DNA from 3 places in the Streptomyces sp. NPDC051320 genome. Region 2 is predicted to be linked to each of the others. Evidence: riboswitches for the same ligand, from Rfam matches in the RefSeq annotation. Region 2 holds a riboswitch; each other region holds the start of a gene.
What was found. A riboswitch is a leader RNA that binds a small molecule or an ion and turns the genes downstream of it on or off. The one in region 2 is predicted to bind cobalamin.

Region 1 (5,798 bases), on a different contig from region 2:
GTGGACCGGCGGGTCCGGTGCCCACCACGACGACCTCGCCGGTGTCCCGCGGTTCGGGCACCGCGTCGATCCGGCTCGGCAGCACCGCGACCGAGAAGTACGGCACCGAGTCAGCGGCCACCTCGGCCAGCCGGCCGCTGCGCTCCCCCGTCATGGTGGCCCGTTCCACGTAGCGGGCCTCGTCGAGCCGGCCGGCGCGCTCCAGCGCACGCCGCACGGACGGGAAGGTGCGGCCCAGCTTCATGATCACGGCGGAGTCGGTGGCGGCGAGCCGCGCCGTCAGCTCCTCCTCGGGCAGCGTGCCGGGAAGGATGGTCAGCACCTCCTCGGCCTCCACCAACGGCTCACCGAGCCGGGCTGCCGCAGCGCTGACCGAGGTGACGCCGGGGACGACCTCGGTCGGAAAACGGTGCGCGAGCCGCTTGTGCATGTGCTGGTACGAGCCGTAGAAGAGCGGATCGCCCTCGGCCAGCACGGCCACCGTGCGGCCGGCCGACAGATGGGTGGCGAGCCGGGCGGCGGCCTGCTCGTAGAACTCGTCGAGCGCCCCGCGGTAGCCGCCGGGATGGTCGGTGGCCTCCGTGGTGACGGGGTAGACCAGAGCCTCCTCGATGTGGTCGGGGCGCAGGTGCTCGGCGGCGATGGAGCGGGCGATCGACCGCCCGTGCCGGGCGCTGTGATAGGCGATCACATCGGCCGAGGCGATGACCTGCACCGCCCGCAGCGTCATCAGTGCGGGGTCCCCCGGGCCGAGCCCGACGCCGTACAGACGCCCCGGCTGTGGGTGGGTGCTGCTCACTCTTCTTCACTCGCAATCGCGTTGATCGCCGCGGCGGCGATGGCGCTGCCGCCGCGCCGTCCGCGCACCACCAGGTGGTCCAGGCCCGATGGGTGGGCGGCCAGCGCGTCCTTCGACTCGGCCGCACCGATGAACCCCACCGGGACGCCGATGACCGCGGCCGGACGGGGAGCCCCCTCCTCGATCATCTCCAGCAGTCGGAACAGCGCGGTGGGCGCGTTGCCCACGGCCACCACGGCGCCCTCGAGCCGGTCGCGCCACAGCTCCAGCGCGGCGGCGCTGCGGGTGGTCCCCAGCCGGGCGGCGAGGTCCGCGACGGACGGGTCGGAGAGGGTGCACAGCACGTCGTTGTCGGCCGGGAGACGCTTGCGGGTGACTCCGCTGGCGACCATGGCGACATCGCACAGGATCGGGGCACCGGCCCGCAGCGCGGCACGTGCGCGGGCCACCACTGTGGGGGTGTACGAGACGTCCGACACCAGGTCGACCATGCCGCAGGCGTGAATCATCCGCACGGTGACCTGGGCGACGTCGGCGGGCAGGCCGGTGAGGTCCGCCTCGGCGCGGATGGTGGCAAAGGACCGGCGGTAGATGGCCGCGCCGTCCTTCTCGTACTCGAACACGATGCTCTCGCTCATCTCTGTGCTGGGGGCGCGGTCTGTGCTGGGGACGCGGTCTGTGGTGAGGGTGCTGAAGGGGTACGGGCCGCCGCGACCGCGTCGGCGATCTCCGCCGTGGGCACACTCCGCCGGCCGGTCGCACCGGGGCCGAAGACGTCGTAGCCGTCGGATGCGGCGGCGACCACATCCACCCAGGCGGTCCCCGGCGGGTGCCCGCACCGGCGTGCGCAGCCCGACCAGTACACCGGCAGCCCGCCGTGACCGGCGGCGGCAGTGGCGGCCGCCTCGGCCCGTACGTCGGTCAGTGACTTGGCGCAGCCCGGCAACCCCGTACAGGCGCCGACTCCCCACCAGGGGGACGCGGTGTCGGTGATCAGTCCGGCCTCGGCGAGTTCGGACAGCACCCCGGGCGCCCCGGCGGTCGGCAGACCCGGGAGAACCACGCCCCGCCAGGGTGTCACGCGGAGTTCGTCCGCACCGAGCTGGGTGGCCACCGTGGCCAGGAGCCGCCACTGAGCGGACGTCAGCCGCCCCAGCGGCGCCACCACCGACAGCGCGCTGCGCTCGTCGGAGCCCGCGACGATGCCCGGCTGCGGCATCGAAGTGGGGCCTGAGGGCGCTGCGCTGTGCTGCTCCGCGGTGATGCCGGCCGCGGCGAGGCGGCGGGCGAACTGCGATGCGGAGAGCGCGAAGAGGTGATCGGGGTCGACGAGTTCGCGTACGCGCCAGGCGCGGGTACCGCCGTTTCCGGAGACGGCGAGAAAGACTTCGGCGGCGAGCAGCGCGGCCCGCGCGGCGTCCTTCGCCGGGATGCGGAGCGCGTCCGGGTCGTCCCCGATGCGGATCAGCGCCTGTCCGTCCGGCCGGGCCCACACCGTCACATCGGCGCCGAGCGCGGCCACGTCCTGGTGCCCGTCGTCGAATGCGAAGAGGAAACGCCCGGAGAGCGCGGTGGCCGTCTCACTCGCGCAGAGAAACCGGTCGAGTGACATTGCCCACGGCAGTACGTCCGTTCGACCCGTTCCGTTCGCCAGGTGCGCCGCGTCGAGTCCGGAGAGCGGCGAGGCGACGATGTTGCGGACGCGTTCGTGCCGGGGCGCCGGCAGCAGGCCCACGCCGTCCAGCAGGGCGGCCAGTTCGCCGCCGCAGTCGTCGCCCAGTCCGCGCAGCTGGATATTGCCCCGGGAGGTGATGTCCAGGCGGCCGTCACCCAGCCGTTCGGCGGCGTCCGCCAAGGCCCGGGCCTGCCGTCCGGTCAGTATCCCGGCCGGAATCCGGACGCGGGCCAGCGCGCCGTCGTCGGCCGAGTGCAGCCGCAGCGCGCCGGGGCAGGCGTCGCCGCGGTCCCGCATCGAGGAGTCGTCGCTGGTCGTCGCGGACGAGCTGGCCGGTGGCATGGCGGCGAGCATACCGACCATCACACCGGGCGACTGCCCCGCGCCGGGGCACCGGCCGCTAGTATCGGCTCGACGGGTCACTCGGCCCGTCAACGCCGAAGACGGCGTCAGAAGCTGTCGTCCGACCCCCGTTGGACCAGCTCAGGGCGTCTGGTGCGTGCGATCGCAAGGCGCCGGAGTGTCCTCATAGCGGAGCTATTAGGGCATTTTGGCAACGCCGCGAGCGTGCGTGCCAGACGCCCCGAGCCCAGCGGGGGTCGGACAACAGCTTCTCGGGGAGGAAGCCCGGTGAGAATCCGGCGTGGTCCCGCCACTGTGAATCCGGTGCGAACCGGATGAGCCAGGAACTCCCGCCGTTTTCTCACTGCCCGGGGCGCGGACCCCGAGGAAGGCCGGGCGCCGCGTGCTCCTGCTGTTGTCGACCTCCGACACCGACCTGCTCAGCGCCCGTGCGGCGGGCGGCCCCGTGCCGTACCGGTTCGCCAACCCGGCCAGGCTCGATCTGAGTGAGCTGCCCGCTCTGCTGGACGGTGCCGACCTCGTCGTCGTCCGGTTGCTCGGTGGGCTGCGTGCCTGGCAGGAGGGCATCGACCTGCTGCTCTCCGGTGACCGGCCGGTGGTGGTCCTCACCGGTGAACAGGCCCCCGACGCCCAGCTGATGGAAGCCTCCACGGTGCCCATCGGCATCGCCGCCGAGGCGCACGCCTACCTGGCGCACGGTGGTCCCGGCAATCTCGAACAGCTGGCCCGTTTCCTCTCCGACACCGTGCTGCTCACCGGCCACGGCTTCGACCCGCCCGCCGCCGCCCCCACCTGGGGCCCGCTGAAGCGCACCGAACGCGAGGGGGCCGGCGGCCCGTTGGTCGCGGTGCTGTACTACCGGGCCCACCACATGAGCGGCAACACCGCGTTCATCGACGCGCTGTGCGGCGCCGTGGAGGACGCCGGCGGCCGGGCGCTGCCGCTGTACGTCGCCTCGCTGCGCGCCCCCGAACCCGAACTGCTCGACGCACTCGGCGGCGTCGACGCGATCGTCACCACCGTCCTCGCGGCGGGCGGCACCAAGCCGGCCGCGGCGTCGGCGGGCGGCGACGAGGAGGCGTGGGACGCGGGTGCGCTCGCCGCGCTCGACGTACCGATCCTGCAGGCGCTCTGTCTGACCGGCTCCCGCAGCGCCTGGGAGGAGAACGACGAGGGCGTCTCGCCGCTGGACGCCGCCAGCCAGATCGCGGTGCCGGAATTCGACGGCCGGCTGATCACCGTGCCGTTCTCCTTCAAGGAGATCGACGAGGACGGGCTGCCGGCCTATGTGGCCGACCCGGAGCGGGCCGCCCGGGTCGCCGGAACCGCCGTACGCCACGCACGGCTTCGCCACGTGCCGAACCCGGAGAAGCGGCTCGCGCTGGTCCTCTCGGCCTACCCGACGAAGCACTCACGCATCGGCAACGCGGTCGGTCTCGACACCCCTGCCAGTGCCGTGGCCCTGCTGCGCCGACTGCGCGCGGACGGCTACGACTTCGGCGACGAGCCGGTACCGGGACTCGAGTCCGGCGACGGTGACGAGCTGATCTACGCTTTGATCGAGGCAGGTGGCCACGACCAGGAGTGGCTCACCGAGGAACAGCTGGCCCGCAATCCGGTCCGTATTCCGGCCGCCGACTACCGGCGCTGGTACGCCCGGCTCCCCCGGGAACTGCGCGACGCGGTCGAGCGGCACTGGGGCCCGCCACCCGGCGAGATGTTCGTGGACCGCAGCAGCAATCCCGAGGGCGACATCGTGCTCGCGGCGCTGCGCCGCGGCAATCTGCTCATCCTCATCCAGCCGCCGCGCGGCTTCGGCGAAAACCCGATCGCGATCTACCACGACCCGGATCTGCCGCCCTCCCACCACTACTTGGCCGCCTACCGCTGGATTCAGGCCGCCCGCGAGGACGGCGGCTTCGGCGCGGACGCGATGGTGCACCTCGGCAAGCACGGCAACCTGGAGTGGCTGCCCGGCAAGAACGCCGGGCTCTCCGCGGCCTGCGGCCCCGACGCGGCGCTGGGTGATCTGCCGCTCGTCTACCCCTTCCTGGTCAACGACCCGGGTGAGGGAACCCAGGCCAAGCGCCGGGTGCACGCCACCCTGGTCGACCACCTGGTGCCGCCGATGGCCCGCGCCGAGTCCTACGGGGACATCGCGCGCCTGGAGCAACTGCTCGACGAGCACGCGGCCATCGCCGCCATGGACCCGGCCAAGCTGCCGGCGGTCCGGGCGCAGATCTGGACGCTGATCCAGGCCGCGAAGCTGGACCACGACCTGGGCCTCGAGGACCGCCCGGACGACGAGGGCTTCGACGAGTTCATCATGCACATCGATGGCTGGCTCTGCGAGATCAAGGACGCGCAGATCCGCGACGGCCTCCATGTGCTGGGGGCGCCGCCGGCCGGTGCGGCCCGGGTCAATCTGGTCCTCGCCATCCTGCGGGCCCGTCAGATCTGGGGCGGTACGACCTCGCTGCCCGGTCTGCGCGAGGCGCTCGGCCTCGACGAGGCGGCCGCCACCCGGACTTCCGCCGACGCCGTGGAGGAGGAGGCCCGCGCCCTGGTCCAGGCGATGGAGGACGCGGACTGGGATCCGGCCGCGGTCGGCCGTGTCGCCTCCGGCCACCCCCGGGAGGTCGCCGACATCCTGGACTTCGCGGCCCGCCAGGTCGTTCCCCGGCTCTCCGCCACCACCGATGAGATCGACCACGCCGTGCACGCGCTGAGCGGCGGTTTCGTCCCGGCCGGACCATCCGGGTCGCCGCTGCGCGGACTGGTCAACGTCCTGCCGACCGGGCGGAACTTCTACTCCGTCGACCCGAAGGCCGTGCCGTCACGCCTCGCCTGGGAGACCGGACAGCTCCTGGCCGACTCCCTTCTCGAGCGCTACCGCACCGACAACGGTGACTGGCCGACCTCGGTGGGCCTCTCGCTGTGGGGTACGAGCGCGATGCGCAC
Region 2 (5,798 bases):
GACTGCGCCACGGTCTGCGGGTGGCCGCCGTGCACCCCGAGGCGCCGGGTGTCGTGTCGGTCCATCTCACCGGGCGCAACCTGGACGAATTCCGCGCGGCGCCCGGCCAGTTCCTGCGCTGGCGCTTCCTCACCCGCGGGCTGTGGTGGACCGCCAACCCGTACTCGCTCTCCGCTCCCGCGACCCCGCATGCGCTGCGGATCACCGTGAAGACGGCGGGCGGGCACAGTGCGGCGCTCGCCGGGCTGGCTCCGGGCACCCGGGTGTGGGCCGAGGGCCCGTACGGCGGTTTCACCGCCGACCGCCGCACCGTGCCCAAGGTGCTGTTGCTCGGCGGAGGCGTCGGCATCACTCCGCTGCGCGCCCTGTTCGAGACCCTGCCCGGACAGGTGACCCTCATCTACCGGGCCCGGCGCCCCGAGGATCTGGCGCTGCGCGGTGAACTCGACGCGATCGCCGCGCACCGTGGCGCGACGGTCCATTACGTGGTCGACGAGCCGGCCCGGTTCTCCTCGCCGCTCACCGCGCGGGGTCTGGGCTCTCTCGTCCCCGACCTGGCCGCCCACGACGTCTATCTCTGCGGCCCGCCCGGCATGACGGAGGCCGCGATCGGCGCACTGCGTGATGCGGGTGTGCCCGGCCGCCGTATCCACCACGAGTCCTTCGCCCTTTAGGAGAACGCCATGCGTCGTGCCGTCATCGCCTCCGCCGGGTTCAGTGCCCTGGTCGTCGCGCTGCTCTCGCTCAAACCGCACCAGCTGCCCGCCCTCGCCGCCGCATCGCCGAGGTCCACGGCCGGCTCGGCCCCGCACGCCACGACCGGCTCCTCCCCGCACGCCACGGCGAGCGCGCAGGCGGGCGCCGGGAGCGGAACGGGCACCTTCACCGGTGACGCCGTCGACACCCAGTACGGCCCGGTGCAGGTCGCGGTCACCCTGGCCAAGGGCAAGCTCACCGCCGTAAAGGTGCTCCAGGTCCCGGACCGGGGTGGCCGGGACCAGGAGATCGCCTCCTACTCCGTGCCCCGGCTGACCCAGGAGGCGCTGGGCGCGCAGAGCGCCCACATCGACTCCGTATCCGGTGCGAGTTACACCAGCCAGGGCTACATCCAGTCACTGCAGAGCGCACTGGACAAGGCCGGTGCCTGACGCCGGGCGCGGGCTGCGCCACGTCGAGCACGTGATGGGGACGGTCTTCTCCTTCGACATCCGCGACACGCCCACCGCCGCCATCCACCGCGCGCTGGCCGAAGCCGTCCGGGGACTGCACCACGTCGACGCGGTGTTCTCCACCTACCGCCCGGACAGCGCCATCAGCCGCCTCGGACGCGGCGAGACCACCCTGGGGGCCTGCCCGCCCGAGGTCCGTGACGTACTCGCCCTCTGCAGGACGGCGGACGAGACCAGCCACGGCTGGTTCACCGCCACCCCGGGCGGCAGCCTCGACCCCTCCGGGCTCGTCAAGGGCTGGGCGACGGAAGCCGCCGCGCAGCTCCTGCATGAGGCCGGCGCACACAACGCCTGCGTCAACGGCGGCGGCGACCTCCAGTTGCGCGGCGAGGCGTCCCCCGGCACGCCCTGGCGCATCGGTGTCGCCCACCCGCTGTCCCCCGGCGAACTCGCCACCGTCGTCACCGGCCGGGACCTGGCGGTCGCCACCTCGGGCACCGCGGAACGCGGCGCCCACATCCTCGACCCGCACACCGGCAAGCCCGCCACCGGGCTCGCCTCCGTCACGGTCACCGGCCCCCGGCTGACCCTGACGGACGCCTACGCCACCGCCGCGTTCGCCCGGGGCGAGGACGCGCGCGACTGGCTGGAGTCGCTGGAGGGTTACGAGGCGCTGGCCGTCCGGCCCGACGGCAGCGTCTGGCGGACCGCAGGTTTCCCCAGCGGCGACTGACGCGCCGGCTCAGCCCCCGTCCGCGGTGCGGGCCGTCCAGCGTTCTTCGACCCTGGCTATCCGCCAGTAACCCAGTGCCGCCGCCCACACCACCACGAAGAGACCCACGATGATGTAACCGACGTTGCCCAGGTCGAGGCCGGCTACCCAGTCGGTCACCGCGTCCTTGAGGTCGAGTTTGTCGTGCAGGACGGTGACCAGCTCGATGGTGCCGATGAAGAAGGCGACGGCGATCGACAGGCCGGTGATGGCGAGGTTGTAGAACACCTTGCGTACCGGGTTCGAGAACGCCCACTGGTACGCGAAGTTCATGAACGTGCCGTCGAGGGTGTCGAAGAGGCTCATCCCCGCGGCGAACAGCAGCGGCAGGCACAGGATCGCGTACCAGGGCATCCCGGCGGCGGCGCCACTGCCGGCCATCACCATCAGGGTGACCTCGGTGGCGGTGTCGAAGCCGAGACCGAAGAGGAAGCCGAGCGGATACATCTGGCCCGGCCGGCTGACGGACTTCGTGAAGCGGCCCAGGATGCGGTTCATGAACCCCCGGGAATCCAGCTGCGCTTCGAGCTCCGTCTCGTCGAACCGTCCCGCCCGCATCGACCTGAACACCCGCAGGATGCCGAACAACGCCACCAGGTTCAGCGCCGCGATGAGGTAGAGGAAGGAACCGGAGATGGTGGTACTGACGGCGCCGAGCATCTGGTGGGTACCTGAGTTCTCGCTGGCCAGCACGCCCGCGAGGCGCGCTCCCCCGGCGACCAGGGCCGCCATCGCGACGACGACACTGGAGTGCCCCAGCGCGAACCAGAAGCCCACGGACACCGGCCGCTTGCCGTCGGCCATGAGCTTGCGCGTGGTGTTGTCGATTGCGGCGATGTGGTCCGCGTCGAACGCGTGCCGCATGCCGAGCGTGTAGGCGGTGACGCCCAGGCCGATGCCGAACGCCTGGGAGCCGACCTCGTAGTGCCGCGGCACCACCAGCAGCAACAGGATGCCGAAAGCCACCACGTGGAGGGCGGCGATCACGCCGAGCAGTCCAGCCGTGCGGAGGGTGTCCGAGCGTCGCCAGGCGAACGCGGTGGGGTGGGGCGCGGCTTGATGAGACGCACCGCAGTGGGGCGCAGCTGTGTCGGGCAAGCCTGAGGGGGGCAGGCTTGAGTGGGGCAGGGTCATACGGTCACGCTCCAGCACCTCGTGGATCACTTCGTGAGATGCCGTGGCCGGTCTCCTGGCTTACGGGTTCGCTGACGCTCGCCCCCGGCCCACCTTCCCAGCCGCGCTCTGCGGCCAGTGGTGTCATGGGCCGGGAACTCCCCGATCACAGTGGCGAGGGCCGCTCCGGTCTGAGGCTTATGAGGGCCTGTCACCGGTCTTCCCGAACACCACGACCCGGCCCACCCTAGGTTGCCGACAACAACGCTTGCAAGCCTGCACAGTTGCGCAGGTGCCGAAGATCACAGATGCCGACGTGCAAGGATCACCGCATGCACCTCGTTCCCGCCGAGCGCGCCGGCCACCGCATCATCGACGACCACCGGGTCTGTGACGCCATCGCCGCCATCGGAGAGCCCGATCACGTCCGCTCCTGGGCCGACCGCTTCTCCCTGCTGGCCGACCCCGGACGGCTCGCCCTGCTGATCGCAGTCCACCGGGCGGGCCCCATCGCCGTGTCCGACCTCGCGGTCGCCACCGGCATGAAGGACCCGGCCGTCTCCCAGGCCCTGCGCCTCCTCCGGGCCGCGGGTGTGGTGGCGGGCGACAAGGACGGCCGGGTGGTCCGCTACCGCATCGTCGACGGCGCGGTGGCCGACCTGTTGGGGCGGTGCGCCCACGGGTAGCGCCCGTCGGCGTGGGTATTGATTCCACCTACATCTATATGCATAATGACCCTATGCATAAGCGGGTTATGGACCCGGACGCCCCACTCATCGAGGCGTCCGACGCATCCGACGCATCCCCGGAAGAGCTGATGACCGCCGTAGAGCGGATCGTTCGCTACGTGCGGCACAGCGCGACCGCCGGCGGCCTGAGCACCGCAGCCTCCTCGGCGCTGGGCCGGCTGGGCCGCGAGGGCCCCTCCCGGCTGACCGAACTGGCCCGGGCGGAGGGGGTCTCGCAACCGAACATGACCCAGCTCGTCACCCGTATGGAACGCGCGGCCCTGGTACGGCGCACCACCGACAGCCGTGACGGCCGGGGCGTCCTGGTTGAAGCCACCGACCTCGGCCTGGAGGTCTTCGGTCAGCGGCGCACCGAGCGAACAGAGGCGCTGCAGCAGCTGATCGAAGAGCTGACGGAATCCGAACAGCATGCGGTGACGCTTGCGCTGCCGGCGCTGGCTCGTGCGATCCAGGACCGGCAGGCGCGCTCCTGAAACCACCCGTTGTGGCGACGTTTCGCCGCTTCCCCGCTTCCCCGCCAACGTAAGGAGAGAGAACCGCACATGAGTGCTTCGCACGGGAAGACCGCCAGCCCGTTCAAGCAGCCGAAGGCCGTCTGGGCCGTCGCGTTCGCCTGCGTCATCTCCTTCATGGGCATCGGCCTGGTCGACCCGATCCTCCCCGCCCTCGGCAAGAGCCTGCACGCCTCGCCCAGTCAGGTCTCCCTGCTGTTCAGCAGCTACCTGATCGTCACCGCCGTCGCCATGCTCTTCGTCGGCTGGGTCTCCAGCCACCTCGGCGCCAAGCGCACCCTCGTCATCGGCCTGGCGGTCATCGTGGTCTTCGCCGCCCTGGCCGGCAGTACCGGCTCCATCAACGGCATCGTCGGCTTCCGCGCCGGCTGGGGGCTGGGCAACGCGCTGTTCATCGCCACCTCCCTCGCCGTCATCGTCGCATCGGCCAGCGGCGGCTTCGGCGGGGCGATCATCCTGTACGAGACCGCCCTGGGACTCGGCATCGCCGTCGGCCCTTTGCTCGGCGGGGAGTTGGGCGGCATCAGCTGGCGCGGCCCGTTCTTCGGCGTCGCGATCCTGATGGCCATCGCCCTGACCGCGACCATCGCGTTCGTCCCCGACCTGCCCAAGCCGAAACGTGCTACGTCGCCCCTCGCCCCGCTCAGGGCGCTGCGCCACCGCGGACTGCTGACCATGGGGATCATGGCCCTGCTGTACAACTGGGGCTTCTTCACCATGCTCGGCTACGCCCCCTACCCCATGGAGCTGAGCGCCCATCAGCTCGGCCTGGTCTTCACCGGCTGGGGGCTCCTGGTGGCCGCCTTCAGCGTCTTCTTCGCCCCGCGCCTGCAGGCCCGTTACGGCACCGCACCCGTGCTGTACGCCAACCTGTTCGGCCTCGGCATCGTGATGGCCGTCATCGCCGCGGGTGTCAGCACCCCGACCGTGGTCATCGTGGCCGTCATCGTGAGCGGCGCCTTCATCGGCATCAACAACACCCTCACCACTCAGGCCGTCATGCTCGTCTCCCCGGTCGAGCGCCCGGTGGCCTCCTCCGCGTACGGCTTTCTCCGCTTCATCGGTGGCGGCCTGGCCCCCTTCGTCGCCGGCAAGCTGGCCGACGCCACCGACCTGGGCGTCCCCTTCTACCTGGGCGCCGCCACCTTCCTCCTGGCCATCCCCGTCCTGGCCAGCGGTCACCGCCTGCTCCGCCAGGCCGAGGAGCGCCCTGCCGAAGGCAGGCCCATGGCCCCCTCGCTCACGCCCGTGGGCGCCCCCGCCCCGACGACCGATACGCCTCCGGTCATCGTCGCCGTCGGTGCCCACGACAGGGCGGCCGCCATCGTCGACACCGCGGCCCGACTCGCCCGCGACACCGGCAGTCCCCTGGAGGTCGTGCACGTCCAGCAGACCGCTGTCGTCGAGGAGCAGGCCGCCGAAACCGAGACCGCCGAGCAGGCCCGCGCGGCCGTCACCAGTCACCTCGACCGCCTCTCGGCGC
Region 3 (5,798 bases), on a different contig from region 2:
TCAGCACCACGGTCACGGCGACCGCGTCGGGCTCCTGGCGCTGGAGCTTCTCCGGGACACACACCACCATGGCGATCACCGCGCCCGGCGACGCCGTGAAACTGCGCTAGGAAGGGAGCCGGGCGGGCGCTGTGCCCGCCCGGCTCGTGTGCCGGAGCCGCCTCTAGAACTCGTCGTCGAAGGAGACCGAGCCTTCGACCGCGATCTGGTACGCCGAAGGCCGCCGCTCGAAGAAGTTCGTCAGCTCCTGGACCCCCTGCAACTCCATGAAGGAGAACGGGTTCTCCGAGCCGTACACCGGCGCGAAACCCAGACGCGTGAGCCGCTGATCGGCGACGCACTGGAGATACTCGCGCATCGACTCGGTGTTCATCCCCGGCAGACCGTCTCCGCAGAGGTCACGGCCGAACTGCAGCTCCGCCTCGACCGCCTCCCGCATCATGTCGGTGACCTGCTGCCGCAGCGCGTCGTCGAAGAGCTCGGGCTCCTCCTTTCGGACCGTGTCGACGACCTCGAACGCGAAGTTCATGTGCATGGTCTCGTCCCGGAACACCCAGTTCGTGCCCGTCGCCAGACCGTGCAGCAGGCCACGCGAGCGGAACCAGTACACGTAGGCGAAGGCGCCGTAGAAGAAGAGCCCCTCGATGCAGGCCGCGAAGCAGATCAGGTTCAGCAGGAAGCGGCGGCGGTCGGCCCTGCTCTCCAGTCTGTCGATCTTCTCCACCGAGTCCATCCAGGTGAAGCAGAACTGCGCCTTCTCCCGGATGGACGGGATCTCCTCGACCGCGTCGAACGCCGCCGCCCGGTCGTCCGGGTCGGGCAGATAGGTGTCGAGCAGCGTCAGGTAGAACTGGACGTGCACGGCCTCCTCGAAGAGCTGACGGGAGAGATAGAGCCGCGCCTCCGGGGAGTTGATGTGCTTGTAGAGGGTGAGCACCAGGTTGTTGGAGACGATCGAGTCGCCCGTCGCGAAGAACGCGACCAGCCGTCCGATCATGTGCTGCTCGCCCGGTGAGAGCTTGGCCAGGTCGGTCACGTCCGAGTGCAGGTCGACCTCCTCCACCGTCCAGGTGTTCTTGATCGCGTCGCGGTAGCGCTCGTAGAAGTCCGGGTAGCGCATCGGACGCAGGGTCAGCTCGAAACCCGGGTCGAGCAGGTTCCTGCGCGACGCGGTCGTCTCCGGGTGGGTGGTCATTACTGGCAGGCCTCGCAGGATTCGGGGTTTTCGAGGGAGCAGGCGACGGCGTCCTCGTCGGGCGCCGGAGCCTGTACGGGGACGGTGGCGGCGGACGCGGCCCGCGCGATCCGGGTCGCCGGGCGCGAGCGCAGGTAGTACGTGGTCTTCAGGCCCTGCTTCCACGCGTAGGCGTACATCGAGCTGAGCTTGCCGATGGTCGGCGTCTCCAGGAACAGGTTCAGCGACTGGCTCTGGTCCAGGTACGGCGTACGGGCGGCCGCCATGTCGATCAGCCCCCGCTGCGGGATCTCCCATGCCGTCCGGTACAGGGCGCGGACATCCTCGGGGATCCAGCTGAAGCCCTGCACCGAGCCGCTGGCCTCGCGCAGCGCCTCCCGGGACTGTGCGTCCCAGACCCCCAGCCGTTTGAGCTCGTTGACCAGGTACGCGTTGACCTGAAGGAATTCACCGGACAGCGTCTCGCGCTTGAAGAGGTTCGAGACCTGCGGCTCGATGCACTCGTAGACGCCGGCGATCGAGGCGATGGTCGCGGTCGGCGCGATCGCGAGAAGCAGCGAGTTGCGCATGCCGCTGCGCGCGATACGGGCGCGCAGCGCTTCCCAGCGTTCCGGCCAGGCGGGAGCGGTGTCGTAGTGGTCCGGATGCAGCACGCCGCGGGCCGCACGGGTCCTCTCCCAGGCGGGCAACGGGCCACTGAGCTCCGCGAGCTCGCAGGACGTCTCGTAGGCGGCGAGCATGATCCGCTCGGCGATCCGGGTGGACAACTCCCGTGCACGGGGCGAGTCGAAGGGCAGCCGCAGGGTGAAGAAGACGTCCTGCAGACCCATGACGCCCAGGCCCACCGGACGCCACTTGGCGTTGGACCGGCCGGCCTGCTCGGTCGGGTAGAAGTTGATGTCCACCACCCGGTCGAGGAAGGTGACGGCGGTGCGGACGGTCTCGTCGAGCCGCTCCCAGTCGATGGAGTCGCCGGAGACGAAGGCGCCGACGTTGACCGAGCCGAGGTTGCAGACGGCGGTCTCGCCGTCGTCCGTGACCTCCAGGATCTCGGTGCACAGGTTCGACGAGTGGACGACGGCGCCGGGCTCGGCGGTCTGGTTGGCGGTGCGGTTCGAGGCGTCCTTGAAGGTCATCCAGCCGTTGCCGGTCTGCGCCAGGGTGCGCATCATCCGTCCGTACAGCTCCCGGGCGGGGATGGTGCGCCGGGCGAGCCCCGCCGCCTCCGCCTCGCGGTACGCCGCGTCGAACGCGTCGCCCCACAGGTCGGCCAGTTCGGGGACGTCGACGGGGGAGAAGAGCGACCAGTCGCCGTCCGCGTCGACCCGGCGCATGAACTCGTCGGGGATCCAGTGCGCCAGGTTCAGATTGTGCGTACGCCGCGCCTCCTCACCGGTGTTGTCGCGCAGTTCCAGGAACTCCTCGATGTCCGCGTGCCAGGTCTCGAGGTAGACGCAGGCCGCCCCCTTGCGCCGGCCGCCCTGGTTGACGGCGGCGACCGACGAGTCGAGGGTGCGCAGGAAGGGGACGATGCCGTTGGAGTGGCCGTTGGTGCCGCGGATGAGCGAACCCCGGGAGCGGATCCGGGAGTACGAGAGGCCGATTCCGCCGGCGTGCTTCGAGAGCCTGGCGACCTCGTGATAGCGACGGTAGATCGAGTCGAGCTCGTCCAGCGGCGAGTCGAGGAGATAGCAGGACGACATCTGGGGGTGCCGGGTGCCGGAGTTGAAGAGGGTGGGTGAGGAGGGGAGGTAGTCGAGCCGGCTCATCAGGCCGTACAGCGCGGCGACTTCGTCCACGGCGCGTTCCGACGCGTCATCGGCCAGCCCGCAGGCCACCCGGAGCATGAAGTGCTGCGGGGTCTCGATGACCTGGCGGGTGATCGGGTGGCGCAGCAGGTAGCGGCTGTAGAGGGTGCGCAGGCCGAAGTATCCGAAGCGGTCGTCGGCGCCGGTGTCGATGAGCGCGTCGAGGCGCGCCCCGTGCCGTCGTACGAAGTCCGCTGTGCGGTCCGCGATCAGGCCCTCGCGGTGGCCGACGCCCAACGAGGCGGAGAACGACACCGCGCCCTGCCCGGCCGCCTCTTCGGCGATGGTCCGGGTCAGCAGCCGCGCCGCCAGCTGTGAGTAGGCCGGGTCCTCCGAGATGAGTCCCGCGGCCGCCTCGGTGGCGAGCTCCCGCAACTCCGCCTCGTCCGACCCGGCGTGGCGACCGCGCAGCGCGGCGGCGGCGACCTTGCCGGGGTCGGTGTCGGGGAGGCCGGCTGTGAGGTCGGTCAGAAGCCGCAGCAGTGCGGTTCCCGGGGCGTCCGTCAGCCGTCCCCGGACTTCGGCGGCAGGTGCGGTGGGCGCGGTGGTCACGGTGCGCTCTCCCTCGCTCGGCCGGGCCGGGCGGAGGAGACGCGGGTGCGCACGGGTGCACCGCAGGGCAGCGCACCGCACAGCATCCGCCGGCCCAACCGCGAGGCCCGGACGGTTCCCATCCGGTTCGGTCGAGCCGGATGCGCCGTCGGCAGGTCCTCGGACTCCACGGTGCGCGAAAGCGCACTGTTCACACCGTTGCGGGACAGTTCCGGATTCGCACCGGATTCCCCTGCGGCGACAGCGAGCCTGAGCATACATGTGGTGGGCGTTGGTTGTGTCACCCCCCATATCTTGTGTCGCGGTGGTGTGCCGGGCCCTGTGTCAGAGTGTCAGGGCGTACGTCATCAGAGGGAGCCCCGGGACCGGCTCCCAGTCCCGCTCGGGGGTGCGCAGGAAGCCCAGCCCGGCGTATATCCGGTGCGCGCCGAGCATGGCCGGCTGGGTCGAGAGAACGAGCGCCGACACCCCCTCGGTAGCCTTGGCACGCTCGATACAGGCGCGCACCAGCGCCTCGCCGGCCCCCGCCGACGCGCCTTCCGGGCGACCGCCAACATCCGGAATTCGGCCTCGTCGGCCCGGGCTATGTCGGCCCATTCGCTCCCGGGCGGCGCGTAGGTCACCCCGCCGAGGATCCCGCCCTGGCCATCTGCCGCGACCAGCACTTCGGCGTCGGCGGCACGCCGTGCCACGGCGCGCAGCTCGGTCGGATACGGGTCGTCGGCGCCGAAGTCCAGCAAGCCGTCGCCGAGGTAGGCCTGCGCGGTGATGTCGCCGAGCTCCTCGTACTCCCCGGGGTCGGCCACTCTGATGGTGATGTCCATACGGCGAAGTCTGCCGCACGGGTCCGACAGCCGGAGGTGGCCGAAAGGCGAAGGCGGACGAAAGGCGGAGGGGCCGTACCGCTCACCACCGGTGAGCGGTACGGCCCCTCCGCAGGCGGGCCAACGGCGTGTCAGTGCCCGCCCGGCGCACCCGCCGTGGCCGGCGGGAGCTCCACCTGGACTCCGGGATCACCGGCGTCCGCCGTGTAGTCCTCCGGCGAGGTCTCGTCGATCCCCGCCGGTGCCTTGACGGCGTTGAGGACGAAGGTCAGCACCACCGTCACCACGACGTTCATGACGAAGGCGGTGAGACCGATGTAGCCGATCTCGCCGAGACCCGGGATCTCCTTGGAGGACCCGCCGAAGTGCTTCTGCGTGGGGCTGGCGACGCCGTAGGCGGCGAGTGTCCCGTAGACCATGCCGACCGCCCAGCCGGCCAGCAGCGCCCAGCGGTGGAACCACCGGGTGAAGAGGCCACCGACGAGTGCGGGCATCGTCTGGAGGATCCAGATGCCGCCGAGCAACTGGAAGTTGATCGCGACCGTCTTGTCCATGGAGAGGACGAAGATCAGCGCGCCGACCTTCACCACCAGCGAGACCAGCTTGGAGACCTTGGCTTCCTGCGCCGCTGTCGCGTCCGGCTTCAGGAAGTCCTTGTAGATGTTGCGGGTGAAGAGGTTCGCGGCGGCGATGGACATGATCGCCGCGGGGACCAGGGCACCGATGCCGATGGCGGCGAAGGCCACCCCGGCGAACCAGTCGGGGAACATGTTCTCGAACAGCTGCGGGATCGCCAGCTGGCCGTTCTTGACCTTGACGCCGGCCGCGATCGCCATGAAGCCGAGCAGCGCGAGCAGACCCAGCATCAGCGAGTACAGCGGGAGGATCGCGGTGTTGCGCCGGATCACGTTACGGCTGCGCGAGGAGAGCGTCGCCGTGATGGAGTGCGGATACATGAACAGCGCGAGCGCCGAGCCGAGCGCCAGCGTGGCGTAACCCCACTGACCGGCCACGCCCGGTACCAGCGCCCCGCGGGGTTTGCCGGTCGCCGGATTGGTCTGCGTGAAGGCATGACCGGCCTTGGCGAAGATGTCGTCGAAGCCGCCGAGCTTGATCGGGATGTAGATGATCGCCACGATGATGACGAGGTAGATCAGCCCGTCCTTGACGAAGGCGATCAGCGCGGGGGCCCGCAGCCCGGACGAGTAGGTGTACGCGGCGAGCACCGCGAAGGCGATCAGCAGCGGGAGGTCCTTGACGAACCAGTTGCCGCTCTCGCCGCCCACGCCCATCACGTCGAGCACCGCCTGGATGCCGACCAGCTGAAGGGCGATGTACGGCATCGTGGCGAGGATGCCGGTGACGGCGACCGCCAGCGAGAGTCCCTTGGAGCCGAAGCGACCGCGGACGAAGTCCGAG

Region 1: another riboswitch for cobalamin. It lies ahead of cobN (cobaltochelatase subunit CobN); the one in region 2 lies ahead of AB0M87_RS27320 (HoxN/HupN/NixA family nickel/cobalt transporter).
Region 3: another riboswitch for cobalamin. It lies ahead of AB0M87_RS02940 (ribonucleoside-diphosphate reductase subunit alpha); the one in region 2 lies ahead of AB0M87_RS27320 (HoxN/HupN/NixA family nickel/cobalt transporter).

The regions. Positions count from the first base shown of each region.
Region 1 is NZ_JBFBAL010000003.1:448,277-454,074, forward strand. It holds gene AB0M87_RS09705 (precorrin-2 C(20)-methyltransferase) at 1-799, opposite strand, end outside; gene AB0M87_RS09710 (precorrin-8X methylmutase) at 796-1,437, opposite strand; gene cobG (precorrin-3B synthase) at 1,434-2,816, opposite strand; cobalamin riboswitch at 3,052-3,185, shown strand; gene cobN (cobaltochelatase subunit CobN) at 3,220-5,798, shown strand, end outside.
Region 2 is NZ_JBFBAL010000014.1:89,418-95,215, forward strand. It holds gene AB0M87_RS27305 (ferric reductase-like transmembrane domain-containing protein) at 1-674, shown strand, start outside; gene AB0M87_RS27310 (FMN-binding protein) at 684-1,148, shown strand; gene AB0M87_RS27315 (FAD:protein FMN transferase) at 1,183-1,902, shown strand; gene AB0M87_RS27320 (HoxN/HupN/NixA family nickel/cobalt transporter) at 1,912-3,105, opposite strand; cobalamin riboswitch at 3,103-3,319, opposite strand; gene AB0M87_RS27325 (metalloregulator ArsR/SmtB family transcription factor) at 3,387-3,740, shown strand; gene AB0M87_RS27330 (MarR family transcriptional regulator) at 3,809-4,276, shown strand; gene AB0M87_RS27335 (MFS transporter) at 4,346-5,798, shown strand, end outside.
Region 3 is NZ_JBFBAL010000001.1:604,031-609,828, reverse strand. It holds gene AB0M87_RS02950 (hypothetical protein) at 1-110, shown strand, start outside; gene AB0M87_RS02945 (ribonucleotide-diphosphate reductase subunit beta) at 164-1,195, opposite strand; gene AB0M87_RS02940 (ribonucleoside-diphosphate reductase subunit alpha) at 1,195-3,555, opposite strand; cobalamin riboswitch at 3,688-3,823, opposite strand; partial or broken gene AB0M87_RS02935 (GNAT family N-acetyltransferase) at 3,880-4,379, opposite strand; gene mctP (monocarboxylate uptake permease MctP) at 4,511-5,798, opposite strand, start outside.